4 regions of the Deinococcus maricopensis DSM 21211 genome follow, and region 3 is predicted to be linked to each of the others. Evidence: riboswitches for the same ligand, from Rfam matches in the RefSeq annotation. Region 3 holds a riboswitch; each other region holds the start of a gene.
The links. A riboswitch is a leader RNA that binds a small molecule or an ion and turns the genes downstream of it on or off. The one in region 3 is predicted to bind cyclic di-GMP.

Region 1 (7,455 bases), 340 kb from region 3:
GCCGCGCCACGCGCGTCCACGCGTACCTCCACGCGTTCCTCCGCGCGGGCCTGCACCCCACCCTCACCACCGCCACCCGCGACGACCAACTTGACGACCTCGCCGCGCACGCCGCCGGCCGCGGCGCGCGCGTCATCGCCGCGGCCGGCGGAGACGGCACGCTCGGCCTCGTCGCCACCGCCCTCACCGGCACAGGCATCGCCCTCGCCGTCCTGCCGCTCGGCACCGGCAACACCTTCGCGCGTAACCTCCATGTGCCCCGCCATCCGCGCGCCCTCGCCCGCGCCATCGTGCAGGGCCGCACCCGCGACATCGACGTGGGCATCGTGCAGGGCCGCGCCTTCCTGAACAGCGTCACGCTCGGCGTCAGCAGCGGTGTCGCCCGCGCCCTCCGGGGCGGCATCAAACGCCGCCTGGGGCTGCTCGCGTATCCGCTCGTCGGCCTGCCCGCCCTGGTCCGCGAACGCCCCCGCACGTACGACCTCACCCTCGACGGACGCCCCCTGCGCCTCCACACCGCGCAACTCATCCTCGCGAACGCCGACGACGTCGCGCGCCGCCTCCGCATTCCCGGCGCGGACTACGAGGACGGCCAGCTCGTCCTCGTGAGCGTCCGCGGGCGCACACCCCTCGGCCTGCTCCTGCACGGCCTGCGCTGGTGGTTCGGTGACACCCGCGCGCTGCGCGTCCAGCGGTTCCGCACGCTGCACCTGCGCGCGCACGACGGCGCGCCCCTCACCGCAAACATCGACGGGGACCTGCTCAGCGCGCCCGCCCTGCACGTCGAGGTGCGCGCCCGTGCCCTGCGCGTCGTGGCCGCTGACCCTCACCCTCAAGGGCCGTTCATCCCATTCACAACGATCCGCGCCCGCAACCCCCGAAGGTGAGGGCACCGCTCGCCCGCCCGGCAGCGCAGGAGGCCCCACATGACCGACCAGGACACCACGCCCGACGCCCACACCCCCCAGGGCCAACCGAACGACGAAGGCACCCGCGACGAAACCCCGGTCTCTGACGACCAGCAGCAGGACGGCGACTCCGGCACCCACGGGCGACCCACCGACGACAGCGACCCCGGCCACAGCTGAATACACACCGTACCGGCAGCGCCGGGGTCAGGCCCGCTCCGGCGCTGCCGGTCCCGTCGTTCAGCGCCGGGGTTGCAGCGTCGCTATGAGCATGGCTCCTCATCCTTCAGGAACGCCCCGAACGTCGGTACACCCGGTTCATTCAGGCCGCGCACGACCGGGTCGTATACCCTGGCCGCCCCATCATCCACGTCCAGCGGCGGGGTGCACTCCGCCGCGGCCATCCGCTCCGCAACAGCACGCGGATTCTCGTGGGTGAAGCCCGTATCCATACGGGTCATGGAGATGCCCTCGCGGGCGTAATCCGCGCCGCTGGTGCGTGTCCGCCTATTCAGCGCCGCCTTGGTCCTGTTCGTATGCGGGTCTGGTCGGTGTGCTGCGCCCGCGCGAGCGGCTCTTTCCAGGACGCCCACATTCACGATGAATCGCCGCTCGAATGGCCAACGCAGCAACGGCTTCAGCTGAATGCACAGCATGCGCGGCATGGTGGTGTACACCAGCTGCATCTCCAACAACTCGCGGTGTCCACGTCCGCCAGTCGCGCCGTCCAGCTGTTGCGCGCCCGCAGGCCCACCTGCCGCTCATCCACGTCAAGCAGACCAAGCGGGAATGCCTGTACGTCGGGCGTTCCCGCCTGCATCCAGAGGAGGTCCGCGCCAGGCGCGACGTGATGATGCTCAGTCTGGCGCTGCCTGCAGACGGAATACCGACGTCTGCAGGTTGTTCGCGCGCCGCAGCGGCCTGCTGCCGCTGACGAACCTGACGGTGAACCCGCATGATCAGCGTTCGGACTTCCGATTGCGCGCGCAGCGCCTCGGGATGCTCCTCAGCATGCTGCAGCACGTTCAGGCGGGGCGGCTCTGCTGGTCCGTCGCACTAGACACTCCACTCCGCGCCGCACCACGGGCGCAGCGCACCGCAGCCCCCACCGGACGTGCGGCGATGCTCGCGTCCCTCAAGAAGGGTGTCCACCGACGCTCCGCACGCAGGTCACGGACCGCACCGCGCGTGGGTGGCGCATGTGAGGTGGGTCACAGCAGCCCTAAGGGCATCAGCTGGGCCTCAGAGCGTGGCATGAGGGGAACCCCAGGGGCGTTCACGCGTTTCCTACTTAACGTCCGAATGGCGTGGGCAAGCTGGAACGCGAGACGTGGCTGCCGAGAAACCCGCGCCCCGCCGACACTCCGGAGGTTCCATGAAGAAACATGCGTTGTTCCTGTTGGCCCCGTTGACCCTCGCCGCCTGCGCGCCCATGATGATGGCTCCGAACGCCACGACGGTGGACGGCCTGTACATGCAGGCGGCGGCGGGTGGGAACCTGTTTGAGATTCAGTCGTCGCAAGTGGCGCTCAAGAACTCCACCTCGGACGCGGTGCGCGCTTTCGCGCAGCAGATGATCGCGGATCACACGACCGCGCAGAACCAGCTCACGGCCCTGGCGGCGGCGCGCGGTGTGCCGCTCCCCACGCAGCTGCCGCCGGAACTGCAGTTGAAAGTGACGTCGCTGTCCGGCCTGACCGGCGCGGCGTTCGACGCGGCGTACGCGCAGGAGCAGGTTGTCAGCCACCAGCTGAACCTCAGCGTGCAGCAGAACGAACTGACCGCCGGCAAGGACGCGGACGTGCGCGCGTACGCGCAGGCGCAGGTGCCGATCATCCAGCAGCACCTGGAGCACGCGCGCACCCTGCCGGGCGCGACGGCGGCCCCCGCCACGCCCTGAAGGGCAGTCACAGGAACGGCCCGGCCAGCTCCGGGCCGTTCCTGTGTGGGGGCTCAGGCGGGCGCGCTGTTCTGTTCGCGAGCCTGCAGGAACGCCTTGACGGCCTGCGCGGCGCGGGCGTTCATGCCGGGCACGCGCGCGATGTCCTCGACGCTGGCGCTCGCGAGGTCCTCCAGGCTGCTGAAGTGTTCCAGCAGCGCGTCCTGGCGTTTCTGACCGATGCCGGGCAGGTCGTCGAAGACGCTGCGCAGCATCCCTTCGCCGCGGAGTTTGCGGTGGTACGTGATGGCGTAGTGGTGCACCTCGTCGCGCACGCCGATCAGGGTGCGCAGCGCCGGGTGCGTTTCCGGCAGCAGCAGCTCGCGGTTCCGGCCGACTTCCGTGCCGGTGTCCAACCACCACTGCGCGCCGTAGATGCTGGGCAGCACGATGCGCTCCTCGCGTTTCGCGAGGCCCACCAGGGGAATGTGCAGGTTCAGTTCGCGCAGCGCGTCGAGGGCGGCGTTCACCTGCCCGCGCCCACCGTCGATCAGGATCAGGTCCGGGAGGGGGAGTTTGTCGGAAAGGCTGCCGCTGAAGCGGCGGTGCACGGTCTGCCGCATGGCGGCGTAGTCGTCGGGGTGGTCAAGGCCGCGCACCTTGAAGCGGCGGTGCTCGCCTTTGCGGGCGCGTCCGCCTTCGAACACCACCATGCCGGACACGATGTTCGTGCCGAACAGGTTGCTGTTGTCGTACCCTTCGATGCGCCACGGGCGTTCCGGCAGGGCCAGCACTTCCTTCAGGGCTTCCAGGCCCGGGTGGTCGCCGCGCTTCTCGAGCAGCAGCATCTCGGATTCCAGGCCGTTCTGTGCGTTGCGCTGCGCCATCTCGATCAGGTCCACCTTGTCGCCGCGGTGCGGCGTGCGCAACTCCACCTTGCGTCCGGCTTTCTGCGAGAGGAATTCGCTCCACAGGGCGGCGTCCTCGAACTCCTCGGGAATCAGCACGAGCGGCGGAACGTGCGTGGCCTGCGTGTAGTAGTCCTGCACGAACGCGCCGAGCACCTCGCCACGTTCGCTGTCGCCGGCGTTCGTGAGGAAGCGTTTGTCGCGGCCGACGACGCGGCCACCGCGCATGCGGAACAGCTGCACCATCGCGTACTCGCCGGCGACGGCGAGGCCCAGGAAGTCCAGGTCGGTTTCGTCGGACACGAACGCGTGCTGCTCGGTGCCGAACAGCTTCTCGACGGCCTGCACGCGGTCGCGGAGGCGCGCGGCGAGTTCGAAGTCCTGTTTCAGCGCGGCGTCGCGCATGCGCTCCTTGAGGCCCGTGACGACGCTGCCCGCGCGGCCTTCCAGGAGGGCCTTGACGTCGTCGACGGCGCGGGCGTACTCGGCGCGGTCGGCGGCGTCCACGCACGGGCCGAGGCAGCGGCCCATGTGGAAGTTCAGGCACGGGCGGGGTTTTTTCTGGAGGGGGATGCCGCTGTTCTTGCGCAGCGGGAACATGGTGTCGACGAGGTTCTTCACGCGGCGCACGGCGGACGCGTCCGGGTACGGGCCGTAGTAGCTGCCGCCGTCCTTCAGGACGCGCCGCGTGACGATCAGCATCGGGAATTCCTCACTGGTGAGCTTCAGGAACGGGTAGTGCTTGTCGTCCTTGAGCAGCACGTTGTAGTGCGGGCGATGCTGTTTGATGAGGTTCGCTTCGAGGACGAGCGCTTCCACCTCGTTGCGCGCCGTGATGAATTCCAGGCTGGCGGCCTCGCGGGTGAATTTGCCACTCTTCCCGCCGGCCTTGAAGTGCTGCGTGACGCGTGCACGCAGGTTCTTGGCTTTGCCGATATAGATCGGCGTGCCGCTGACGCTGCGGAAGATGTAGACGCCGCTCTGCGTGGGCAGGACTGGCAATTCCTCGAACTGCATTGCTTCAGTGTACGCCCAGAACGTAACGATGACGGTTAGAAGACACAACATTCCCCCTCACGAACCGTGCCCCGCTCAAGCGCGGGATTTTTCATGGTGCGCGCGTGAGGTTTTTGTCATGCTGGGCGCATCAGCACAGACACTCAGTCTGACTGGTAGAGGCTGCGACGCGCGCTCCCGTACTCGGGCACCTGGGACGCGCAGAGCCAGTGGTGCGACCGACTATTGGTTCCCTGCCCGCCCCCGCGCGGCAGACCAGACAAGGAGAAAGACGTGCGCCAGACGATTCTGTTCCTGACGCTCGCGGTCAGCCTGGCCGCGTGCAGTCAACCCACCACGCCCGCCGACGGCACCCTGTACGGCGCGGCCTTCCAACCCACCGCCGGCGCGCACCTCAGCGCCGCCAGCACCACCAACGGCCAGCGCATCTGGAGCGACGGCCAGCGCATGTGGAGTGACAGCTTCCGCATGTGGAGCGACGGCCAGCGCATGTGGAGCGATGGGCAGCGCATGTGGAGCGACGGCACCTTCCAACCCGCTCCCGACAACACCGCCGCCTTCCGCCTGATCGGCCTGGACCGCGCGCAGGCCCGCGCCCCCCGCCTCGGCGCCGGCGTCACCGTCGCCATCATCGACACCGGCGTCGACGCCGACCACCCCGTCCTGCGCGGCAGCGTCACCGGCGGCCACGACTACCTCCGCGACCTCGACGACGGCGCGGAAGGCGGCCGCGACGGCGACCCCGCGTACGGGCACGGCACCGCCGTCGCCAGCATGGTCCTGCAAGTCGCGCCCGACGCGAAACTCCTGTCCATGCGCGTCATCGGCCCGGACGGCAGCGGCAGCGAAGCGGACGTCGCCCGCGCGATCCGCGACGCCGCCGACCGCGGCGCGAACATCATCAACCTCAGCGTCAGCGGCGCCGCCCCCAACGGCGGTGTCCGCGCCGCCATCGTGGACGTCACCCGCCGCGGCGTCCTGGTCGTCGGCAGCGCCGGCAACACCGGCGCGCCCCGCCCCGAAGCGCCTGCCGTGCAGATGGCCCAGCCCGACCCGGCCGGCGAGCGCGCGCTGAGCGTCAGCGGCACCGACAACGCCGGCACCCTCACCGCCTGGACGAACCGCGGCAGCGAAGTGAACGCCCCCGGCGTGGCCCTCACCGCCGCGTACCCGGACGGGCGCGCCGTGCACGCCACCGGCACCAGCTTCAGCGCGCCGCTCGTGAGTGGTACGCTCGCACTGGCGCTCGGGCAGGGCGCGCGCCCCGCCGACCTCGCCGACGAACTCAAGGACGCCACCCGGGACGGCCTGCTCGACGCCGCCACCCTGCTCTCCAACCTGCACTGACCGGACCCCGGCGCGGCGCGCGCCCGCCGGGCGCGCCTCCGCCGAAAGGGCCCGATGACCTCCCCGTCCATTCCGCACATCCTGCAGCAAGCGCGTTCGTACCGCGGCGTGGACGACGAACGCGCCACGCTGCTGTTCGAGCAGGCCGCCGCCCTCGCCCGCGACGCCCGCGACGGCCGTCTGCTCGCGGATGCCCTCAACGGCCTCGCCGGCCTCGAGCACGCGCGCGGCGACAGTCACGCCGCCCTCGTGCGCCTCCGCGAGGCGCACGACCTGCACCGCCAGGTCGGCAACGCCGCCGGGCAGGCCGCCGTGCTGTGCAACCTCGGCGCGCTCTACACCGACCTCGGCAACTACAACACCGCCCTCGAGCACCTGCTCGCGGCGTCCACCACCCTGCAGGGCCACGACGACCCGGTGCGCGCCAGCAACGTCGCCGCGAACCTCGCCCGCGTGTACGAGGAACTCCAGCAGCCCGAACCGGCCGAGGCGCACTACCGCCAGGCCCTCGACCTCGCGCGCGCCAACGGGCACGCGGACGGCGAAATGATCTTCTCCATGAACTACGGCGACTTCCAGCGCAAGCACGGCCGCTACCACCACGCGCGGCGCCTGCTGGACCGCGCCCTCGCCCTCGCCGGGGACCGCAGCGCCCCCGCCGGCGCGGCCCTACACATGCTCGGCCAGCTGCACGCCGACGAGGGCGACACCGACGAGGCCCTGCGCGCGTACGACCGCGCCCTGCCGCTCGCCCGCGCCGGCGAGGACCTCGACGCGCAGCTCGCCATCATCACCAGTCAGGCGCAGGCGCACCTGAAGCGCGGCGCGCCCGCCGAGGCGCGCGCCGCGCTGGAAGACGCCATCATCCTCGCCGAGGACGCCGGACGGCACCGCACCCGCGCGAAACTCCTCGACCTGCTCGCCACCGCGCACGCCCAGGAGGGCGCGCACGCGCGCGCGTACACCGTCGCGCGCCGCGCGCACACCGCCGAAGCGGACGTCCTGCGCGCCGAAGCGGACCGTCAGACGCGTCAACTCACCACGCAGTACGAACTGGAACGCGCCCGCCAGGACCTCGACGCGCAGCGCCGCAAGTACGACGCGGAACGCGAAGCGAAAGAGAAGGCCGAGCGTGAAACGCGCGAACGCCTCGTGGAACTCGAACGTCAGGCGCTGTACGACGCCCTCACCGGCCTCCCGAACCGCCTGCTGCTCGCCGACCGTTACCGTACCGCCGTGGAGCACGCCAGCGCGCACGGCGAGCGCCTCACCCTCGGTGTCATCGACCTGAACAAGTTCAAGCACATCAACGACACGCTCGGGCACCACATCGGCGACCTGCTGCTCATCGAGGTGGCGCGCCGCCTGGAGCCGGTCATCGGCCCGCGCGACACGG
Region 2 (7,455 bases), 1.6 Mb from region 3:
CGCCCCGCTACTGCTGGGCCTGGAAGGGTGCAAGCAGCTCGCGGAGGATGGCCTGGGTGGCGCTGAGGGCGTCGTCGCTGGGGTGGAGGGTGCGCGTGAGCGTCTGCGTGTACGCGGTGTCCTGAAGGTCGCTGGGGGTGACGTCGTGATCGGCGAGGGCGAGGGTGAGGGTGAGCTGCACGTCCGCTGCGGTGGTGGGCGTAAGGGCCAGCTGGAAGGTGGCCGTGTGCGTGCAGTTCGGTTGTGGGCCGGTCAGCGGTTGGGTGTGCGTGCGGATGAGGTTCTCGTATTCGCGCACCCCGAAGGGCACGTGAGCTGTGTTGCTGGTCAGCAGGTGCAGGCACGCGCCGTGCAGGGTCGGAGTGGCGGTGGCGGCGCTGCTCCAGCCGAGGAGAGCGGCGGCGAGGAGGGAGCGCATGGGCGGACTCTACTGACGGCGGCCAGCGTGCCGGGATGAGGTCCGCTGAAGGGAACTTCAGGGACGGTGGGCATGGGCGTGTGGCTTTTTTCTGGTACAGCGCACAAAAGGCGCGAGGATTTAACAGACGTCACTTAAGCAAACCTTTAGGTTAAGCGGTGGGGGAACACCATGCCGCGTCACCTGCACCTGCTCGCCGTCACGCTCACCACCATGCTCGCCGCGTGCACCAGCGCGCCCGCCACCTCACCGGTGGCCGTGCCTGAGGCCGCCATCAGTGCCAACGGCACCAGTGACCCGACCGCGCCGGTCGCCGGAAGCTGGCGTGACGACTTCAACACCCTCGATACGGGCCGCTGGGCGCTGTCCACGAGCGGATGGACGCCGTTCTGGGCGCACAACGGCCTGACCGGCGCCTGGGCGCCCGAGAACGTCAGCGTTCAGGACGGTTACCTCGTGCTGCGCCTCGACGTCAACGCGGACCTGTCCGCGCGCGGTGCAGAGCTCTCCACCCTCGCCAGGTACGGTTACGGCCGCTACGAGGCGCGCCTGCGTTCCGCCAGCACCAGTGCAAACCCCGCCATGACGGGCGTCGGCAGCAGCGGTGACGTCAGCGCCTTCTTCAACTACACCAACGACTCGGAAACCGAAATCGACCACGAGGTCGAGGGGCAGAACCGCACGACCACCTGGGCGGGCGCCTGGAAGACGACGAGCCTGCACGACGTCGGGGCCGTAAGCGCCGGCGCGGACCTCAGCCAGGATTTCCATACCTACCGCTGGGACTGGACGCCCACCGCGGTGAATTTCTACCTGGACGGCACGCTGAAGCGCAGCACGACCGTGAACGTCCCGCAGGCCGCCGCGAACCTGATGCTGAACCTCTGGCCCACCAACTCGGCAGGGTGGGGCGGGATGGCCACGCCGGGCACGAAATACCTGCTGGTGGATTACGTGAGCTTCACGCCGTCCGTCGTGGACGGGACGCCCGCGCTCACAGACGATACGGCGCAGGGCGCCACGACCCTCCGCGCTGGCGTGCCCGCGACGGGCGCGGTGAGCGCCAGTGACACGCAGGACTGGTACGCGCTGCGCGCGAATGGCGCGGGCGGCTCGGCCACCGTGAAACTCACGACGGCCACGAACAGCGACCTGGAGGTGTACGCCGCTGATGGGCGGACGCTGCTGGGCCGCAGCGCGCGCGGAAAAGCGAACGCCGAGTCGGTGACGGTGCGGGTGCAGCCGAATGCCACGTACTTCGTGCGGGTGGTGTGGGCCTCCGGCACGCCGACATACACGGTGAGTGCCAGCGGCGCGGTGCAGTAAGGGCAGTTGCCCGACAGGTTCAGGCGGATTCCCAGAGGGTCACACGGCAACGGGTGGCCTTCATTGGTTCACGGATCAAGGATGAACGAACCATGAGTTCGGCGTGCGAACGTTCAAAGTGTGAGGTCTTTAACATGCGTGCGTCCCCTGAGCGGCCTCCAGCGAGCGTCCACACGCCCTGGGCGCCGCGACATTCACACGCCCCGGAGAACCCCCATGCACGTACCTTGTCGCCCGCTCCTTATCACCCTTACGGCGCTGCTGAGCGCCTGTACGACCGCTCCTGTCCGTCCCACCACACCGGACACCCCCGAGACCCTCACGCAACTCGGCACGTTCAACGCGACTTTCAGTAACCCGCTGGGTGGCCCCGTCGGTGCGCGTCAGCTCGCCGCCAGCGTCGCCCTCGACCCGGCGGCCCCCACCGGCGCGGTGCGCGTCCGCACGGCCGGTACCGGCACGTACGACGATGAGCGCAGCAACCGCCGGTACCTGTGGGGCGTGTTCGAGGTCACGAACACGTCAGCGACCACCCTGACGAACCTCACCATGGTCGCCTACAGCAAGGCGAACGGCAGTATCGGCGGCACGGCCATCACGCGCCTGCAGGACGCGCAGGGCCGACCGTACCTGAACGAGCGCGTCGCGCAGAACATCCGCCCGGGCGACCACCTGAACGTCCTCAGCAGCTACGCCTTCCAGGGCCTCGCGGCGGCTGAAGCGCAGCGTCTGGAAAACAGCGCCAAAGCCAGCGGCACCCTCGCGGCCGGCGATGACGTCCTCGAGTACGGGTTCACGGTCATCAACCCGCGCGACGGCAGCCAGGTGCTGCGCCCCGGCGAAACGGGCACGCTGGTCCTCGCCACGAAACTCCCGCTGCTCGCCGGGAACGCCCCGCAGAAGTTCAACATGAGCCTGCTGCTCAGCACCGGCGGCGCCCGCCGCGTCACCCGCAACGTTGGCGAAAGCAACGACAGCGTGGCCCTGCGTGCGCGTCTCAGCGGCGCCCGCGAGATCGCGTACATCGGCCCGGACGCGGCCACCGCCCCCAGGGGGTTCACGACGGTGCGCCTCCCGAACCTCCGTCTCACAACCGGCGACCACCCCACGTACCTGCTCGATCAGGAAGGCCCACTCAGCAGCTGCGTGCAGGGGGTCAGCCCGAACAGCCTGCGGCGGCTGAACGCTGCCGGGCCCCTCGTCACGTTCCTCAGTGATGACGGCACGGCCGCGGACCACTCGCGCCTGCTGCCCCTGTTCAGGCAGAAGGGCGTCGTGGCGACCGCCGCCATCGAGAGCCGCAACATGCTGTCCGGCGACCCGTACTTCGCCACGCCCGAGCAGGTGCGGGACCTGCAGCGCGCCGGGTGGGAAATCGCCAGCCACACCCGCACGCACCCCGACCTCGTGACGCTCAGCGACGCGGATCTCGACGCGGAAATTCAGGGGTCCAGGCAGGACCTGGAGGAGCAGGGGTTCACGGTGAACACCTTCGTGTACCCGTATGGCAGTCAGAACGCGACCGTGCGGGAAAAGGTCTGCCAGACGTACCGCACGGCATTCATCGACCGTGGCGGCGTGAATGACACGCCACTCGACACGAACTACCAGATTCGCCGCGTCGCGTTCGGGTCCTGGACGGACGCCGGGCAGAACACCATGGCCGCGTACCGCGCCGCCATCGACGACGCTGTGGCCCGCCGCGGGTGGCTGGTGTTCATGCTGCACCCCGGCAACCGCGAGCAGCATGATGAGCAGCAGCAGCAGTACCTGGCGCAGACCATCGATTACCTGCGCGAGCAGGGCGTGCCCATCGTGACGGCGGCAGACGCCCTGGCGCGTCTCGGCCTCAGGTAGGCGCAGCGTTCAGAGCGGCCCCGGTTCTTCCGGGGCCGCTCCTTGTCGTTTCGGTGAATCCCACGGTCAGCGTTCCGGCGCGTGGGGTGGAGAGCTGTGGGTCGCGCACACCAAGGCGAAGGGTTCCTTGGCGTGCGTGTGAGTTTTCCCCTTGGAGAGCCTGAAGTTTTCCTTTATGTTGAGGGTAGTTTTCGGACCACAGGCATCCACACGAACAGGCAACCCCGTCGCAAGGCGGTGACGCAAAGCCAACGGGACCCACGCGGTCGGCCGGGCTACCGAAAGGGAGACGCTCCGTGCGCCGAATCATCCTCGCTGTCCTGGCCCTGCTGCCGCTCGCCGGTACCTCACGCGCCAACCCCACGCAGGCGGCGGGCTGGACAGATCAGTTTGAGCAGCTGGACCGCGCCCGGTGGGCCGCGTCGGACTGGAACGGCTTCTGGCAGGGCCGTGGGCTCGCTGGTCGTTTTGATCCGGCGCTCGCGTACGCGGACGGCGCCGGCAACCTCGTGCTCGAGATGAACGTGGACCGTTGTGGGAGCGGCTGGTGCGCGCGCGCTGCCGAGCTCAGCACGAAGGAGCGCTACGGGTACGGCCGGTACGAGGTGCGCATGCGGGCCGCCAGTGACAGCGCGTCCGCGAAGCGGGCGGGGCAGGCGCACGCGGGGAACATCAGCGCGGCGTTCAGTTACTACGACGACAGCCGCACGGAGATCGACGTGGAGATCGAGGGGCACCGCATCGCGGACGCGAACTTCACGGCGTGGCGTGGACGGCAGGACAAGGACTGGAAGCTGGCGAAAGGCGCGGCCGGTGGTTCGCTCGCGGCGCAGTTCCATACGTACGCGTGGGAGTGGACGCCTGGGTCGCTGCGGTTTTTCGTGGATGGCCGGGAGCAGTTCCTGACGCGGAAGACGGTTCCGCAGGACGCTGCGCACCTGATCCTGAATGTCTGGCCGACGAACGATCCCGGATGGGGCGGGGCGGTGCAGAGCGGGCGGCTGTACATGCTCGTCGATTACGTGAAGTTCACGCCTGCGCTTTGAGGGCGGCACTTGAGACCCTGCTCATGGGATGTAGGATTTTTCACATGTATGTGAAAAATTGAGGAAAAATCCGCAAATTAGTAACGTGAGTGAATGTGGCGCGCATGAGCCGCGCCCGCCCACGCGCTCTCCTAAAACGCATGGTCTGGATCGCCCTCATTGCCGTGCTTTTCCTCGTGCGCATGCTGCTAACCGCCGCCCTCGCCTGCTGCCATGCCCGCACTGCCCCACGCGCCCTCCCCCGCAACGGCGCCGTCAGCGTCCTGATCGCCGCGTATAACGAGGAAGTCGGCATCGAGCGCACCATCGAATCCGTCCTCGCGCAACGCATCAAACGTCTGCAGGTCATCGTCGTCGACGACGGCAGCAGCGACAACACCGCCGCCATCGTGGCCCGCATCGCCCACCGGGACCGCCGCGTCAAACTCATCCAGCAGAGCAACGCCGGCAAGGCTGCCGCCCTCAACACCGCCATGCCGCACATCCAGTACCCCGTCGCGGTGTCCGTCGATGCCGATTCCGTCCTCGCGCCCGGCGCGCTGGCCGCGCTCGCCGCGCACTTCAAGGACCCCCGCGTGGGCGCCGTGTCCGGCGACGTCCGCGTCGCCGGACGCCGCAGCTGGCTCACCACCTTCCAGGCGCTGGAGTACCTGGTCGGGCAGCACCTCGACAAGCGTGCCCAGCAGCTGCTGGGCGCCATCACGGTCGTGCCCGGCGCGGCCGGCGCGTTCCGCACGGCCCTGCTGCGCGACGTGGGCGGCTACAGCACCGACACGGTCACCGAGGACATGGACCTGACCATTCAGATCGCCGCGCGCGGCTACCGCGTGCACTTCGAGCCGCGCGCGTGCAGCTACACCGAGCCGCCCGCCGACCTGCACGACCTGTGGCGTCAGCGCCTGCGCTGGATGTTCGGCACGTGGCAGGTGCTCGGCAAGCACCGCCACCTGATGTTCCGCCGCCGCGCCGGCACGCTCGGCCTGCTCGGCCTGCCGTACGTCCTGCTGTTCGGCATCGGCGGCGGCCTGCTCGCCCCACTGCTCGACTTCACGCTCGTCGCGTTCATTCTCAGCGCGGGCGCCGCCCTCAGCTGGCTCGAGCCGCTGCTCACCACGCTCGGCGCGGAACTCGCCGCGACGTCCCTCGCGGTGCTGCTCGGACGGGACCGCTGGCAGAACCTCGCGCTGGTGTGGCCACAACGCTTGTTCATCCGCGCGTTTGGTGCGATGGTGATCGCTGTGACCCTGTACCGTTACCTGCGCGGCTCCGTCGTCCACTGGGACAAACTCAAGCGCCACGGGGTGCAGCTCGAGGGGAGCCGCGCTTGAGGCGGACCCCCCTCGCGGCCCTGCTGCTCGCCGGCGTCAGCTTCACCACAGCTGGCGCCGCGCCGTGTGGGGTGTTCGGCGTCACCATCCCCCGCGACGGCCGAACGCTCGGCGCGCTCGAACGTAAACTCGGCTGCACCTTCACGGCCGTGCGCTGGTTCCAGGACTGGCGCGAGCCGTTCGACCTGCCGTACGCGCGCGCGCTCACGCGCGAACGCCGCGCGCTCGAGGTGTCGTGGCAACCGCGCATCCTCAGGGGCGGCGCGTACGTGGGCGTGCCGTACCGCAGCATCGCCGCCGGCGAGCACGACGCGTACGTGCGCGCGTTCGCCCGCGCCGTCCGCACGCTCGGTCGGCCCGTCAGCATCACGTTCGCGCCGGAAATGAACGGCGACTGGGGCGCGTACCAGCTGGGCCAGAAGAACACCCCGCAGGACTTCGTGCGCGCGTGGCGTCACCTGCACGACGTGTTCCGGCAGGAGCGCGCGAACGTCCGGTGGGTGTGGACGCCGAACATCCTTTACCCCACGGCGCGCGCGTCGTACCGGGCGCTGTACCCCGGTGACGCGTACGTCGACGAGGTCGGCCTGGACGGTTACAACTGGGGCACGACCAACCCGTGGAACCGCTGGCTGACCTTCGAGCAGACGTTCGCGCCGTCCATTCGCGCGGTGGCGGCCCTCACGCGCAAACCCATTCAGCTGGGGGAGGTGTCGAGCGCCGAGCGGGGCGGCAGCAAGGCCGGGTGGATTCGGGACCTGTGCCGCACCCTGCCGAAGTACCCGCAGGTGAAGCGGCTGTTCTGGTTTCACATCCGGGACCAGAACGTCGATTGGCGCCTCTCAACGAGTCAGGCGGCGCTGGACGCCTTCAAATCCTGCGTTCGGCGGTGAGCACGCGAGGACCGGGCGCCGCGTGCGGTGAGAAGGATGGGAACCGAGTATTAAAAATCCGATTTACTCTGTAAAGTACCCCCTCTATCATCAGGGGACCGTGAGACCCTGTCCCCCCGCCCACGCCTTCCCCCACGCGCCGGGCACGCGCACGCACGGCCTTGGCTAGGCTTCGCCAGAGCGTTCCGCCGTCCGGGCATACCGTGCTGGTCGTCGACGACGACGATGTGCTGCGGCAGACCATCGTGCGCCTTCTGGAAGGCAACGGGCACACGGTCCTCAGCGCCGAGAATGGCCAGACCGCTGTGGACCTCTGCCGTCAGCACGACGTGCACCTGATGCTGCTCGACTACTTCATGCCCGGCATGACCGGCCAGGACGTCGTCCGGGAGGTCCGCACCTTCAACCAGAAGCTGCAGATCGTCCTGCAGACCGGGTACGCGTCGGAGCGGCCCCCGCGCGACATGCTGCGCGAACTCGACATTCAGGGGTACCACGACAAGAGCGAGGGCCCCGACAAGCTGCTCGTGTGGGTCGACGCGGCCCTCAAGACCTACCGCCACGTGAACGCGCTGCACGCGTCCCGC
Region 3 (7,455 bases):
CGCCGTCCTGCAGCTGAATCTGCCGCTCGACCGCCGTGACCGTCACCGCCACGGGCACCGTCGCCCCGGAGGGCACCTCCAGGGTGGGGGAGGGCAGCGTCACATCGAACGGCCCGCCACCCAACGACTCCGGCACACCCCGCAGGCGATACGGCCCCGGCACCAGCCCACGGAACGCGAACGTCCCCTGCGCGCCCGAGAAGGTCCGCGTGACACTCCCGGTCTCGTCCGTCAACTCCAGCAGCAGCCCCCGCACCGGCGTCCCATCGGGCGCGCGCACCACTCCCGTGATCGTCGCGGCGCGCATCACCAGGAAATCCCGCGTGGCCACGGCCCCCGGCTGCACCACCAAGGGCGTCCCCAGGCCCGGAAACGCCACCCGCTCGACCCCCAACGCCGCCAAGTCCACCGCGATCACCTGCGTCCCCGCCGGAACGCCCTCGAAGGTGTACACGCCACGCGCGTCCGTCACGGCGCTGCGCGCGCCCAACACTACCCGCAGGCCCGCTACCGGCGCGCCCGCCTCATCCAGAACGCGCCCCGACACCCGCGCCGCGCTCCGGTCCGGCAGCGGCACGCTCAGGGACGTCCGGTACGTCACACGCAGCGAGTTCAGGCGCACGCCCTCCCCACCCAGCGCAAACGACGAACTCAACCCCACCGTGCTGGACGGCGTAAACCGGTACTCACCCTGCGCGTCCAGCGTCCACGGCGCCACCCCCAGGCGCTCCGTACCCACCGCGGCCTTCACCGTCAGTCGGGACGTCACCGGCCCCGCCCACGACGCCCCCACACGAACCTGCGGTTCCGCCGCGGGCGACGCCGACACGCCGCCCCGTACCCCCAGCGCTCCCCCCCAGGCACTCATCTGCGCCGTCGCGTTATACGCCACGCTGCCCGACGCGGACGCCCACAACAGCTCATGCCGGACCCGCACCGCACCCGGCACGTCCAATGTGACGCGCGCCTCCACGTCCGGCGGCTGCACCCCGAAGCGCGTGCGCGCCACGGACGCCACCTTCAACGCTGCACCGCCCGCCCAGCGGTACGCGCCGCTCGCGTTCACCTCCAGCTCCGGCCAGGGCCGCAGCCGCGTCGTGCCCGCATGCGCTCCCACCCCGAACGCCCACGCCCCCGGCGTCCAGGTGCCGTCCACCCGCGCGTCCCACACCATCCCACCCGGCTCGATGCTCGCCGCGTACTCCGCGTGCGCGCCCACCGCAGCCGCGTGCACCTGCCCCGCCGCCCGGACATTCATCACGCCCGAAGGCTCACCCGACGCGGTTGCCTGAAGCTGCCACGCCCCACCGCGCAGCGGCCTCGCCCACTGCGCGTCCGCCGCCCACGCAAGCGCGCCCGCCTGCCAGCGCGCGTCCGCCATCAGGCGCACCCCAGGCGCAGGGGACGCCTGCGCAGCCACTCCCAACAACACGCCCGCCCGCTCCGCCGCGCGCCACCCCACCGCGCCGTCCACCGCCCAGGCATCCCCGCGGTACGTGAGCTTCACGCCCGGAACGGTCACCGCGTTCCCCGGCACGCGCCCCACCGCCAGTACGCCCGCGCTGCCCACCCACCGCGAACCCTCCACGGCCACCAGCGGCGTCCGGCGATCCAGCTGCACGCGGAACTTCAGGCCGCCCGGCAGGGTCCCCGCCCCCGTCACGCGCCCATCCACGCCCCCCGTCCCCCCGCTCACCTCCACCCGCACCGGCAACGTCGCCGCGCCCGACACGCCACGCCGCGTCGGCACGGTCGTCACCGCGCTCGCCGACGCCGTAGCCGCACCCTTCGCGGTCAACTGCACGGCGTGCTGCTCGGTCGCCACGGCGTCCGGAAGGGTCACGCGCACCACCACCTCCACCTGCGCGCCCGGCGCGAGTCGCGCTGTCGACGGCTGAACGTCCAGCAGAGCTCCCAGGTTGCTGAGCGCCCCGAACCGCACGTCCTCCGCGACGTTCCCCTCGTTCGTCACCATGAACCGCGCCGCGTAATCGCCGGCACTCGCGCGTGGCGCGTCCGCCACCACGACTCCGAGTGCCGGTCGACGCGCCACCACCAGCGGAAACGGCACCTCCAGCCCGCCCGCCACCCGCAGCACCCCCGCGTACGTCCCCGCCAGCACCGACCCGGACGGCACCACCACGAACATTCCCGAACGTACCTGACCGCCCTCCACGCGCTCATTGGTGGGCGGCACCAGCATCGTCCACCCTGACGGCAGCACCAGCGTCGGCTCGAACACCTGCGCGTCCGCGCCAGGATTGCGGACCTCGTACCCGACCGTCACCGCTCGCGTCTGCGCAGGTGCGGGCGTGGACGTCCGCACCTCCAGCGCCTGCCCGCGCGCGCCCGGCCCCGCGCACAACAGCGCCGCCAGGAGCGCGCGGCGCACCTGGCGGGACGGACGAAGACGTGTCAGTTCAGGTCGTTCGGGCGGCATCGGCACCCATGGTCACTTCGGGATGTTCAGGTTGTAGCGCACGCCGAAGAGCTTGTTTTCCCCGCCGTCCGCGACCACGAGAATCTGGTAGTCGCCCACCTCCGTGAGGGGCAACTCAATAGCTTCCCGCTCCGACGTGCCCGGGTACAGGCGGCTGCCTTCCACATCCACGCGCCGCACCAGCTTCCCCGCCGCGTACACCTCGGCGTACACGTTCAGGGCCACGTACTGCGTGCCGGTGTTCTCCAGCGTCACGTTCAGCAGGGGCTTCCCGGCGGTCGACTTGTTGATGACGGGATTCTTGAACGCCACCACGGGTTTGGCGTCCGCGCCCACGTTCGTGAGCAGCTGCACCGCGTACCGCGTGACCTGCTTGAAGGTCATACCGCTCGGTAGGGCGCCACTGACGAGCGCGTCGTTCTCGTCGACCGGTTCCACCATCACGAGGTTCCAGTAGCTGCCGGTCTGCGCCACGCGCTCCGGAACGTGGATGGTGTACGGCACTTCCAGCGTGCCGTTCGCCGGCACCACCACGACCTCCTGCCCGAGACTCACCCACGGCCCACTGGAGCGTGGGTGGCTGCCGGGCGCGTCGAACTGACGACCGCCTTCCGGGGAGAAGCGGTAGTCGGTGAGGTACAGGCGCGCCCGCGCGGGCGTACTCGCGGTGTTCTGCAGCAGCAGCGTCCCCTTGATCGTCTCGCCGGGCGCGGCCGTCGCACTTACGAACAGGGGGCTGCCGACGCTGACGCGGGCGCTCGCGGCGGAGCCCAGCAGCGCCGCCAGAGCCAGCAGGGAACGGACACGCAGACGCGCCATCACATCACCCGTCCGGTGTTACTGCCCGACGATCGTCGCGCGGACGATGAAGGACTTCGCGTCGACCTGCGGCGCCTTCAGGTTCGCCACGGCCACCCACTGGAACGGCATCGTCATGGACGTTCCGGCACTCACAGACAGGGTGTTGGCGCCTACGCTGAACGGCGCGATCATCGAGTCGGTCCCGAAATCCATCAACAGGGAGGCCAGACCGGGCACGTCGTACAGGCTGAGGGCCGTGTCGGTGCTGTCATACACGTTGAAGCTCACGGTGCTCTTCATGTTCGTCATGACGCTCAGGGTGTCAGCGGCGTATTTAGGCTTGGACTCCTGCTCGCCCACGGTGAAGTCCGACAGTTGGAACGAGAAGTTGATGGGTTCAGTTCCGAACGCGACTTCAGCAATCTTGGCGATGCCGTACGACACAGTCTGGTCGCTTTTCGAGTCAGCGAGGGCGTTGGGGGCGAGGGTGGCGACGGCGAGGGTCAGCGCGATGAGTTTACGCATGTGCAGGCTCCTGGAAGATGGAAAGGGGAGGGGACCTTGTCGGAGAGAGTCGTGCAGCGACCGCTTGGATCGGCGCTCAAGCGTGGTGCCGGTCTGGTCGCCGTCCGGGTGTGACCCGGGGCAGCCGCCGGAACGTGTGAGCAGCCTGGTCTGAGGGGTGCGCGACGTGTCTCCGGACCTGAGGGCAGTTCGGTTGCATGACGGCGGGGGGTCGGCCATGCAGGCGCGGCGAGCGCGCGGAACTGCGGGGGACGTCGGTCGCACCACTGGCTCGACGCGCAGCAGGTGCCCGGATGCACTGCGCGTTTCCTTGCCTCGTCTGTGAAGAGATTATGAAATTCCGCTGACAGAACCCTTACAAGTGCGGGGCAGGCCCTGTGGTGCGGCAGCCAGGGCTTGACCAGACGAGCGGGGCGATCAGGACTCCTGATCGCCCCGCTCGTCACGCCTACTTCAAGCGAACTGTTGCAGCACCTGCTCCAGTCGTTCCTTCTGCGCAGTGAAGTCCGTCACGCGGCGCCGCTCCTCGTCAATGACGTCCTGCGGCGCGCGCGCCACGAAGCCCTCATTGCTGAGTTTGCCCTGCGCCTGCTGGATCTGCTTGTTCAGCTCCACGAGACGTTTCTGCTGCTTGCCGAGCCAGTCTTGGAGGTCCACGGTCCCCTCCAGGGGCGCGCGCACCGTCACGCCCGCCTCGATGGCGCTCAGCGTGCGGCCCTCCAGGGCGTCCTGGATGTTCACGCGCGCGATGCTTTCCACGACGGCGCGGTTCTCCTGAATGGTGCCCAGCAGTTCGCCTTCCACGACGACGCCCAGGCGGTCCTGCGGGCTGAGGCCCAGTTCGCTCTTGAGGCTGCGCGCGGCGCTCACGGTGGCGCGCAGCGCGGCGAACGCCCGCGTCGCTTCCGCGTCGAACGCGTCCGGGTTGTGTTTCGGCCAGGAGTGCACGGCGAGCTGCCGCTTGTGGTTCAGCGCCTCGTAGATTTCGCTCGTGATGAACGGCATGAACGGGTGCAGGAGCTTCAGGATGCCTTCCAGCACGTCCTTGAGGGTGGCGCGCGTGGCGGCGTTGCGGGCGCGCAGGGCGGGTTTGGCCGCCTCGATGTACCAGTCGCAGAACTCATCCCACGTGAAGGCGTACGCCGTGCGGATGGCCGCGCCGATGTCGAACGCGTCGAGGTGCGCGGTCACTTCGCGGACCGTGTCGTTCAGGCGGCTGCGAATCCAGCGGTCCGCGAGGGTCGCTTCGCCCGCTTCCGGCTCGCCTTCGAGGTTCATGAACGCGAAGCGCGCGGCGTTCCACAGTTTGTTCGCGAAGTTGCGGCCCTGCTCGAAGCGGCGCGGGTCGTGCTTGATGTCCTGCCCGCCCGTGCTGAGGTACGTGAACGCGAAGCGTGCGGCGTCCACGCCGTACTGCTCGAAGAGCTCCAGCGGGTCCACGCCGTTGCCCTTGCTCTTGCTCATCTTCTGGCCCTTCGCGTCCAGGTACAGGCCGTGCAGCATGATGGTGCTGAACGGCGCGCGCCCCGTGAAGTGGTACGCGGCCATCTGCATGCGCGCCACCCAGAAGAACAGGATGTCGTACCCGGTGACGAGCACCTGCGTGGGGTAGAACTTGCGGTAGTCCTCGCTGGCCTCGTCCGGCCAGCCGAGCGTGCTGAACGGCCACAGGTTGCTGCTGAACCACGTGTCGAACACGTCCGGGTCGCGGCGCAGGTTCAGGTGCGCGTAGCGGGGGTCCTGATCGCAGTCGAGGTCCGGGTTCTCCAGGTCCGGCACGTACACGTTTCCGGCGTCGTCGTACCACGCGGGAATGCGGTGCCCCCACCACAACTGGCGGCTGATGTTCCAGTCGCGGATGTTCTCCAGCCAGTCGCGGTTCACTTTGGTGTAGCGGTCCGGGACGAGCTGCATGTCGCCGCGGTCCAGGCCCGCGAGGACGGCGTCCGCCATGGGCTTCATGCGCACGAACCACTGGGTGCTGATGATCGGCTCGACCGGCACCTTGGTGCGTTCGGACAGGCCGATGGCCGTCTGGTGGTCCTTCTCCTCCACGACGGCGCCCGCCTCGTGCAGCGCCGCGATGACCTTCTTGCGCGCGTCGAAGCGCTCCAGGCCGCGGAACGCTTCCGGCACGAGGTCCGAAGTGAGGTGCCCGTTCAGGTCGATGACGCTGGGGCGGGAGAGGCTGTGGCGTTCGCCCACCTCGAAGTCGGTCGGGTCGTGCGCGGGCGTGATCTTCAGGGCGCCCACGCCGAACTCCATCTCGACGGCCTCATCCGCAATGATCGGAATGAACCGGTCCGTGAGGGGGATGCGGGCGCGCTGCCCGACGAGGTGCGCGAAGCGCGCGTCTGTGGGGTGTACGGCAATGGCCTGGTCCGCGAAGATCGTCTCCGGGCGGACCGTGGCGATCAGGATTTCCCCGGCCTCGCCGTTGCTCGCCGCGAGCGTCTGGTCCTCCAGGGCGTACCGGAGGGTGGTCATCTTGCCCTTGCGGACCTCGCGGTCGATTTCGAGGTCGCTGAGCGTCGTCTGGCTGGCCGGGTCCCAGTTCACCATGCGTTCGCCGCGGTACGCGAGGCCCTCGTGGTACAGGCGCACGAACTCGTGCCGCACGGCGCGCGACAGGCCCTCATCCATCGTGAAGCGCTCGCGCGTCCAGTCGGCGCTCACGCCGAGGCGCTGCAGCTGATTCAGGATCGTCCCGCCGGACTCCTGCTTCCACGCCCACACGCGCTCCAGGAACGCGTCGCGGCCCAGGTCGAAGCGGGTCTTGCCTTCAACCTTCAGTTGCCGCTCGACGACCACCTGCGTGCTGATGCCGGCGTGGTCCGTGCCCGGCAGGTACAGCGCCTCGAAGCCCGCCATGCGCTTGTAGCGAATCAGCGTGTCGATAAGGGTGTTGTCGAGCGCGTGCCCGAGGTGGAGGTTCCCGGTGACGTTCGGCGGCGGAATGACGATCGTGAACGGGGGTTTGCTGCTGGTTGCGTCCGCGCGGAACGGCTCCTGCGCCCAGATACGCGCCCATTTCGGCTCGACGCTGGCGGGGTCGAAGGCTTTGCTGAGCGCGGTGTCGTTCGTGTCGGGGATGGGGTGTTCCTGCATATGGCTCCTTCGCGCGGGGCTGCCCGGACCACAAGCAACGTCTCGTCCGGGACGACCCCGCTCAGGGGTGCGCGGACGAGACGTGAAGGGTCCCGTGGTACCACCGCGATTCCGCACGGGTGTGCGGCACTCGAAGGTGCGCTGTAACGGGCGCGCCCGGCCCGCTCTACTGCCCCCGGCTGCGGGGGGTTCTGCGGGCGTGCTCGCGGGTGACGTTCGCCGGGCGCCTGACCAGCGTTCCTCTCAGTCGCGGGAACGCCTTCCTGTGGGGGCCGCGCCGGGTACTCTTCCCGGTCATCGCCCCTGAAGTATACGGCGTGTCGGCCCGCGCGCGCATCCGCCGAATGCGCCAAGGTGAACCCCGGGCGTTCCCGGCAGCGTAAGGGAAGGCGTGGCTCGGTCACAGACCACCGCCGGCCCTCAGGAGGTGCGCGGTGACGCCCGGCCTGCGCGTGAGCCTGGACCGCTCACGCGCAGGCCAAGTGGTGATCACGGGCTCCACCGTGCCGTTCCTCAGGCGCTGTGGACGGTTAACCTGTCCCTTCGGCGGTGCACCTTGTGCCCTTGCTGGACGCGGCCCG
Region 4 (7,455 bases), 1.5 Mb from region 3:
CGCCTCCAGCTGCGCGGCCCAGCCGTCCGCCTGCCCGGCCCACCGCCCGCCGCCGCCCACCACGGTACGTTCGCCCACGCGCGACACGCCGAACTGCACGTTCCCCTGCGCGAACGGCAGCGTCGCGCTCAGCGCCGCCGCCGCCTCCCCGCGCGCCGTGAGACCCGCCAGGCCCTCCACGTCCAGCGCCGCGCGGTGCAGCGCGGCCTTCACGCCCACGGCGCTCACCGTATCGAGCGGCGCCGCGCCGCCCGTCACCTGCCCGGCCGCCCACGTCATCTCCGGGCGGACGTACGTCACCGTGAACCCCTGCCGGGTCGCCAGCACGTCCAGGGTGCCCGGGTCGCCCTGCACCGGCGCGCCCCGCCCATGCAACGTGAAGTCCGCCGCGGAGCCCGACGTGCCCAGCGCCCCACCGACCGTGAGGGTCAACGGGAACACGTGATACTGCTGATCCAGCGGCGTTACCGTCGGGATGAGCGTGGTCGTCGCCGTCGCGCGCGCCGGGGCCAGGCCGTCCGCCCGCACCTCCAAGCGCACCCCGGCATCCTGCAGGCGCACCACGTGACGCGGCGTCACGTGCGCGCGCACCTCCAGCGTCTCTCCGGCCCTCAGGGTGGCCGCCGCCGGCGTCACCTGCACGTCCGCGTCCACGTCCGCGCGCGCCGCGAACTGCAACGCCTCGGTGACGTTCCCGCCGTTCGTGACGCGCCACTGCACGTCATACGCGCCGCGCACGTCGAACGTCGGCGCGGTCGTCGTCACGGCGCGGACCCGGCGGGTGGGCGCCACCGTGAAGCGCAGCGTCGCGGCGGCGTCCCGCGTACGAACCAGCACCTGCGCGTCCCCCGCTGGCAGCGTCGACGGCGGCAGCAGCGTCAGCAGCTCCACGTGCGACTCGTGCGGCGCGAGCCTGAACGTCGTCTCGCCCGCCAGCAACCGCCACCCGTCCGGAAGGCTGAGCGTCAGCGCGTCCGTGTCCGGCGCGTCCGCCGCGTTCGTGAGCGTGACTGGCACTGTTACCGGCACCCGCGCGTCCGCACTCACGGGCGCCGCGGGCGCGTGCACGCCAAGAGCGCCCGCGCCGGACATCAGCAGCAGGCCACTCAGGGTCAGGAGGCGCACCCGCACCTCACTCCACCGTGATGTTGTACCGCGCGCCCACCACGTCATTGTTCCCGTCATCCGCGATCACCAGCACCTGGTACCGCCCGGGCTTCAGGCCGCTGATCTGGTATGTCTCGCGCACGCTCAGGCCGGGAAACACGCGCCGTTCACGCCCGGCCAGTTTCAGCACGAGCGCGCCTGACGCGTCGTACACCTCCGCGCGCGTCACTGGCGTCGACAGCCGCTCCCCGGTGTTCGTGAGGTCGACGTTCAGCACGGCCCCACCCGCAGCGCGCGCCAGCGCCGGGTTCAGGAACTTCAGGTGCACCGCACCGCCCGGCACGTTCACGACGACCTGCACGGCGTACTGCGTCACCTGCTGCAACCGCACCGACCCGCCCGCGCCCGCCACCGGCGCGGCAGACGTGGTCGCGGGCCGCACGAGGAATGCACTCCAGTACGTCCCAGGGCCGACGTTCTGCGGGACCTTCACGCGGTACGGCACCGCCAGTTTCCCGTGCGCCGGCACCGTCACGGCGCTGCCCGGCAACTCCACCCACGCCGCGACGCTGCGCGGCAGCGTCCCCGCCTTCGGGTACACCACGCCCGCCTGCGGGTCGGAACGGACATCACTGAGGGTCACGCTCACCCGTTCGGGCGCGTCGCCCGCGTTGCTGAGCGTCAGTACGCCTTCCAGCGTGTTCTGGCCGGGCGTGACCGTGTATTCCTGAACGAGCGCGCCCGCCACCTGCACCTGCGCGCGCGCGGCGCACGGCAGGGTCAGCAGCAGGGCGGGCAGAACGAACCGAAGGGCGTTACGCATGGCTCACCTCAACAGGGCGCACAGGCGAGGCGTGCCTCACCTGTGCGGGAATGAACGTCCGGGACGGACGGGAAGATAACGTGGCTTAGAAGCTCAGGCCGATGGTGTACGTCAGCGTGCCGCTGAAGTTGTTGAAGCCTTTGGTGGCGGCCATCGAGTAGGCGACGTTCGCCGTAGCGCCTGCGAGGAACTGCGGGATGTCCGTGATCAGCGAGACCGCGGTGCCGTTGCTGCCGCTGAAATTGACCGGGGTGCCAACGCCGTTGCCATCGGGTACGGTAGGGGTCAGTTTAAGGGTGACGCCCTCCGGAAGTGCCGAAGCGTCGTTAACCGCAAGGCCCACAGTGATGAGGCGGTTTCCGGTACTGCTGTTGTCGTGGGTGCTGTACGTGAGCGTCGAAAATCCCGCATTCTTGTACGTCACGCCGAAGTCACCGTTCGTGAAGTTGACATTCATGTTGCCGTTGACGCTCAGTTCGTCGCTGGCGCTGTTGATCGCGGTGACCGAGCTGGTGCCGGTGGCGGCGGCGAGCGCGCCCGTGCAGGAAGCCAGAACCAGTGCCGTCAGAACCGTGGTGAATTTACGCATGAGAAACCCCTTGATGCTCGCCATAAAGGCGGCATTCCTGGAAAGAAGACTGGAAACGAAGAGCCGGTCGCACCACTTGCTCCCCTCGCCTGAGGTGCCCGAATTACGGGACGAGGATCTTTGCATCTGTTCGCCAGAGGTTGTCTGAGCAGAACTGAGTTAAGTTTACCGGGCGGCTCCTACAAAAACCTGACAGAACGCCCGCCGGTGTGCTGGCCACGAAAAACCGAAATCAGGCCCTTCCACGCACCCAGGGAGGCCGCTGAATTCGCGCCCGCGTGTGTGGTTTTGGGCATTTCTGGCGTGCGGGCCAGGCGTTGCCCCCAGGTGGGGGACACCGACCCTCGTTTGGCGGTGATGATGATCGGCTGTGCAACAATGAAGGGGTGCACAGCCCCATGCGTGTCCTCGTGATCGAGGACCATCCTGCCGACGTTGCGCTTCTTCAGGAGGCGTTTAATCAGTCAGGCATTGCCGTGAGCATGGACGCCGTTCCTGATGGGGCCGAGGCGCTGGCGTACATCCGCCAGCATGCCATGCCGGGCGAGGCGCCCCACTTGATTCTGCTGAACCTCAACGTGCCCGGTTTCGACGGTTTCGAAGTGCTCGAGCACCTCAAGACGCACCCACTGTGGCGCCTGATGCCGGTCATCGTGTTCGCCGCGTCGGAGGAGCCTGCGGATATTCAGCGGGCCTATGACCTGCAGGCGAACGCGTACGCCGTGAAGCCCAGCACGCCCGAGGAACTCACCATGTTCGTCCGGCACCTCTGCACGTACTGGTGCCACACCGTCACGCTGCCCCGCGCCCTCGCCAGCGTCTGAGTGCCCGGCTGGAGGCTGTCGGAGGCGTAGCCTCCCACTGGTGTGGCGCTTGTGGGGGCCACGCCCGCGATGGGTGGCCTGAGCGTCGGGGCAGAGGCGCCGCCGCGCCCGACGCGTCGCGGGTGTGGGCCTCGGCCGGGCTGTTCTCCAGGAGCAGCGTGAGGTTCCCGTAGCCTTCGGCGTCCCGCCGTGACCGTGCGCGTGGCAGCATAAGCGCGTGACCGCACTGCCTTCGTCCACCTCTGCGCCGCCCCGCACCCTGACCGTCGGGTTGCTGCTGACCATCGTGGCGGTCGCGTTCGAGTCCATGGCGGTCGCCACCGTCCTGCCACGCGTCGCCGACGACTTGCACGGGCTCGCGTTGTACGGCTGGGCGTCCGGCGCGTTCCTGCTCACCAGCCTGTTCGGGGCCGTCATCTCGGGGACGCTCACGGATCGGCGCGGGCCGGCGGTCGCGGCGGGTGCGGGCGTGCTGGTGTTCACCGCCGGACTGGTCGTCGCAGGGTTCGCGCCCAGCATGGCGGTGTTCGTGCTGGGCCGCGCTGTGCAGGGCCTCGGCGCGGGGGGGCTGGGCGCCCTGCCGTTCGCGGTGATTCGCGCGCGGTACCCCGAGCAGGCGCGCGCGCGGATGCTCGCGGCCGTGTCGAGCGCGTGGCTGCTGCCGGCCCTGGTGGGGCCGCTCCTCGCGAGCCTCCTGGCGGACACCCTGACGTGGCGCGCGGTGTTTTGGGGGCTCGCGCCCGTCATGCTGCTGGTCGGGCCGCTGTGCGTCCTGCCGCTGCGTGGGACGGTGCCGGACGCGGACCGGGGGGCGAGCGGTGCGGGGGTGGGCATGGCGCTGCTCCTCGTGGTGGGCGCGGGCGCGCTCATCGAGGGCCTGCGCACGCCCGGCGCGTACGCATGGGCGCTCCTGGCACTCGGCGCGGTCGGCGTGCTGGTCGCCACGCGGCACCTGTTCCCGCGTGGGCTGTGGCGGTTCGCGCCGGGCCTGCCGGCGGCGCTGATGGTGCGCGGGTTCGCGGCGTTCGCGGTGCTCGGCGCGAACGCCACCCTGCCGCTCGCGCTGCATGAGCTGCGCGGCCTGACGCTCACGCAGGCCGGGTGGCTGCTGAGCGTCGGGGGCGTGACGTGGTCGCTGGGGTCGCTCGTGCAGTCCCGGCTGGAGGCGCGGTTCGGCGCGCCGAGCCGTCCACTGCGCATTCGCGCCGGCATGGGTCTCGTGACGGTCGCGCTCGTCATCACGACGCTCGGCGTGCTCGGCCCGCTCCCGGTGAGCGCCGCGTACGTGGGGTGGCTGCTGTCGGGCCTGGGCATGGGGGTCGGGTACAACAGCAACAGCCTGCTGGCGCTGTCGAGCGTCGATGACCGTCAGGCGGGCACGCTCAGCGGGCAGCTCGCGAACATCGAGGTGCTGATGAGCGCGATCAGCGCGGGCCTCGCGGGCGCGCTGATCGCGCGCGTCACGCCGCTGCCGCATGCGTTTCTGGGGGCGTTCGCGGCCCTGATTATCGGGTCGCTGCTCACCTGGGTCGCTGCCGCGCGGTTGCGGCGCTGAGCGTCCACGCGGGGCGCCATTGACGCTCAGGCCCGCCGGGATTCCGGCGGGCTCTCTTTTGCGGGCGCGGCAACTTGGTATCACTGCGCGTATGACGTTGTCCGCCACCTCCGCCCAGGCCCCTGCGCCTGACCTCACCACCCGCGTGACCATCCTGCTGCTCGCCGCCCTCACCATCATGTCCGGCGCGACCATCGCGCCGGCCCTCCCGGCGATGCAGGCGCACTTCGCGGGCACGCCCGACGCGGCACTGCTCGTGAAACTCTCGCTCACCATCTTGGGCCTCGTGATTGCCATCACCGCACCCATCAGCGGCGTGCTCGTGGACCGTTTCGGTCGCCGCCCGGTGCTGCTCGGCGCGCTGCTGCTGTACGCGGTGGGTGGCGCCAGCGGCCTGTTCGCGCCGACGCTCGCCACCATCCTCGTGGGCCGCGTCGTTCTCGGCCTCGCGGTGGGCGCCACCATGACGGCCACGGGCGCGCTCGTGAACGACCTGTTCCACGGCGCGGACCGAGGGCGGTTCCTGAGTCAGCAGGCGGCGTTCACGAGTTTCGGCGGGGCGGTTCTGCTGCCGCTCGGTGGGGCGCTCGCCGCAGTGTCGTGGCGCGCGCCGTTCGGCATCTACCTGATCTCGCTGCTGCTGATCCCGCTGGTGCTGCGCCTGCCGCGCGGCGTGCCTGCCGGGCACGCGCACGGCCAGGCGGCGGGCGCGCCGCGCTGGCCGGTCATCGCCGTGATCTACGGCCTGGCGCTCGCGTACATGGCCGCCTTCTACCTGATGCCGACGCAGGGGCCGTTCGTGCTCTCGGGCCTCGGCGCGGCGCCGTCCATGGCGGGCCTGCTGCTCGGCACGTTCACGCTCGTCGGCGCCGTCACGTCCCTGACGTACTCGCGGTTCGTGGGGCGCTTCGATCCGCGCCGCGCCGCCGCGCTCGGCATGGCCCTGCTGGGTGGCGGGTGGGTCGTGGTGTCCCAGGCGCCGACGCTGCCCGCCGCGCTCGTCGGGCTGGTCCTCGCGGGGCTCGGCGGCGGCCTGGTCTTCCCGAACCTGTACACGTGGCTGGCGGACTTCACGCCGCCCGCATGGCGCGGACGCATCACGGCCGGCATGAGCAGCGCCGTGTTCCTCGGGCAGTTCCTGAGCCCGCTGGTGTTCGCCGCGCCCGCCGGGCATGAGGCGCGCGGGTTCCTGTGGGGCGCGGTGTTCGCGGTCGTGCTCGCGGTCGTGCTCGCGCTCAGCACCTTCGCGGGCCGCGCGCGGCGCTGAGCGGCCCACTCAGCGCACGACCAGCCGCCCCAGGGACGCGGTGCGTCCCTGCTCGTCCTGCACGGCGAGCCGGTCAGCAGCAGCGAGACCGGCCCGGGCGTCTGCACGAGCACCTGATCGACCGCCACGGCGTCCGCCGCGCTGTCCGCCGGGAACGCCTGCAGCAGGCGCCGCCCTCCACCCGCCCAGGCGGGAACGGTGACGCGGGCCGCCACGCGGTCCGCGCTGAACAGCCAGTCCGGCCGGCCCGCGCGGACGCCCGGGTCCGGGTGAACCACCTTCAGGTCGTTCACCTGCAGGGAGGCCTGCAGTGGCGCGCCCGATGCGTCCTCCAGCACCGAGGGGACGCGCGGGCGGTGCGCCTCCATAACGGCGCGCCGCCACGGGTCGTCAAGGTCGGCGCGGCCTGTAGAGAGGCTGGCCGTCTGGTCCACCGTGAGCGGATCGAGGCCGCTCAGCGTCCGCAGGCGCGTCGCCATCCACAGGATCGTGTCCTCGCTGCCACCCTGCGGCACCTCAGCGTTGGGCGAGTACCCCGCGTACACGAACACGCGCGCGTGCGGGTCACGCTCGAAAATGCGCGCCATCAGGTTCTCCGCCTGCTGCCGCTCCCGGTCGTTGATCTGCGCCGTCATGCTCAATTCCGGACGGAACGTCTGCGCTTCGTACGGCACGAGCGTGTACCCGGCCTGCACGGCGCTGCGGACCAGCTGCGCGAACACCGGCTCGTTCGTGTAGTACCCGGCGCCGCGCGTGATGTACCCCCGTGCGGTGGCCGCGAAGAGGTTCGGCTCGAACGTTTCCGCGGCGAAGTACGTGAAGCGTTGCACGCGCAGGGCCAGCGCGAGGCGCCGCGCGAATTCCCGGCTCTGCGGCACGTGGTGCGCCTCGTTCAGGATCACGACCTGCCGGTCCCGCAGGTCCTCGCTGACGGTCGCCTGGAGCGCCGCGAGCGTCGGCCGCGCGTAGTTCTGGAGGTCCGGCAGTCCCTGCGCGCCCGTCATGGCCTGCTCGGTCAGCGTGAGGGCGCGCAGGGGCTGCCCCGCGACGTAGGCCAGATCTGCGGCGCGCAGCAGCGTCCGGGCGCGCCGGGCCTGCGCGTCGGCGGTGGCCGCCTGAACGGCGGGGGGGGTCCGCCGCCCGCGAGGGCCGGGGAGGCGAGGAGCAGGGCCGTCAGGGCGCGTCGCATGGCTGCACCGTAAATGGTCCCGACCACCGCCGTTCACGACGAACGTAACCCCCATGATGAACGTCATGGGGGTGGGGAGGCGCTGTCAGGAGGCCGCGGTT

Region 1: another riboswitch for cyclic di-GMP. It lies ahead of DEIMA_RS09405 (S8 family peptidase); the one in region 3 lies ahead of DEIMA_RS10965 (hypothetical protein).
Region 2: another riboswitch for cyclic di-GMP. It lies ahead of DEIMA_RS01795 (glycoside hydrolase family 16 protein); the one in region 3 lies ahead of DEIMA_RS10965 (hypothetical protein).
Region 4: another riboswitch for cyclic di-GMP. It lies ahead of DEIMA_RS01360 (hypothetical protein); the one in region 3 lies ahead of DEIMA_RS10965 (hypothetical protein).

The regions. Positions count from the first base shown of each region.
Region 1 is NC_014958.1:2,007,238-2,014,692, reverse strand. Features, by position in the region: gene DEIMA_RS16935 (diacylglycerol/lipid kinase family protein) at 1-887, shown strand, start outside; gene DEIMA_RS18255 (hypothetical protein) at 927-1,088, shown strand; gene DEIMA_RS09420 (oxidoreductase) at 1,172-1,585, opposite strand; gene DEIMA_RS09415 (DUF4142 domain-containing protein) at 2,284-2,808, shown strand; gene uvrC (excinuclease ABC subunit UvrC) at 2,862-4,712, opposite strand; cyclic di-GMP riboswitch class II at 4,861-4,945, shown strand; gene DEIMA_RS09405 (S8 family peptidase) at 4,986-6,059, shown strand; gene DEIMA_RS09400 (EAL domain-containing protein) at 6,114-7,455, shown strand, end outside.
Region 2 is NC_014958.1:417,073-424,527, reverse strand. Features, by position in the region: gene DEIMA_RS01810 (hypothetical protein) at 8-418, opposite strand; gene DEIMA_RS01805 (family 16 glycosylhydrolase) at 590-1,744, shown strand; gene DEIMA_RS01800 (polysaccharide deacetylase family protein) at 1,961-3,601, shown strand; cyclic di-GMP riboswitch class I at 3,809-3,884, shown strand; gene DEIMA_RS01795 (glycoside hydrolase family 16 protein) at 3,898-4,647, shown strand; gene DEIMA_RS01790 (glycosyltransferase family 2 protein) at 4,788-5,975, shown strand; gene DEIMA_RS01785 (glycoside hydrolase family 26 protein) at 5,972-6,868, shown strand; gene DEIMA_RS16650 (GGDEF domain-containing response regulator) at 7,072-7,455, shown strand, end outside.
Region 3 is NC_014958.1:2,349,006-2,356,460, reverse strand. Features, by position in the region: gene DEIMA_RS10975 (carboxypeptidase-like regulatory domain-containing protein) at 1-2,392, opposite strand, end outside; gene DEIMA_RS10970 (CARDB domain-containing protein) at 2,453-3,259, opposite strand; gene DEIMA_RS10965 (hypothetical protein) at 3,278-3,766, opposite strand; cyclic di-GMP riboswitch class II at 4,010-4,093, opposite strand; gene DEIMA_RS10960 (valine--tRNA ligase) at 4,220-6,874, opposite strand.
Region 4 is NC_014958.1:309,899-317,353, reverse strand. Features, by position in the region: gene DEIMA_RS01370 (carboxypeptidase-like regulatory domain-containing protein) at 1-1,125, opposite strand, end outside; gene DEIMA_RS01365 (hypothetical protein) at 1,133-1,930, opposite strand; gene DEIMA_RS01360 (hypothetical protein) at 2,016-2,519, opposite strand; cyclic di-GMP riboswitch class II at 2,572-2,656, opposite strand; gene DEIMA_RS01355 (response regulator) at 2,918-3,343, shown strand; gene DEIMA_RS01350 (MFS transporter) at 3,561-4,898, shown strand; gene DEIMA_RS01345 (MFS transporter) at 4,990-6,165, shown strand; gene DEIMA_RS17680 (hypothetical protein) at 6,723-7,367, shown strand.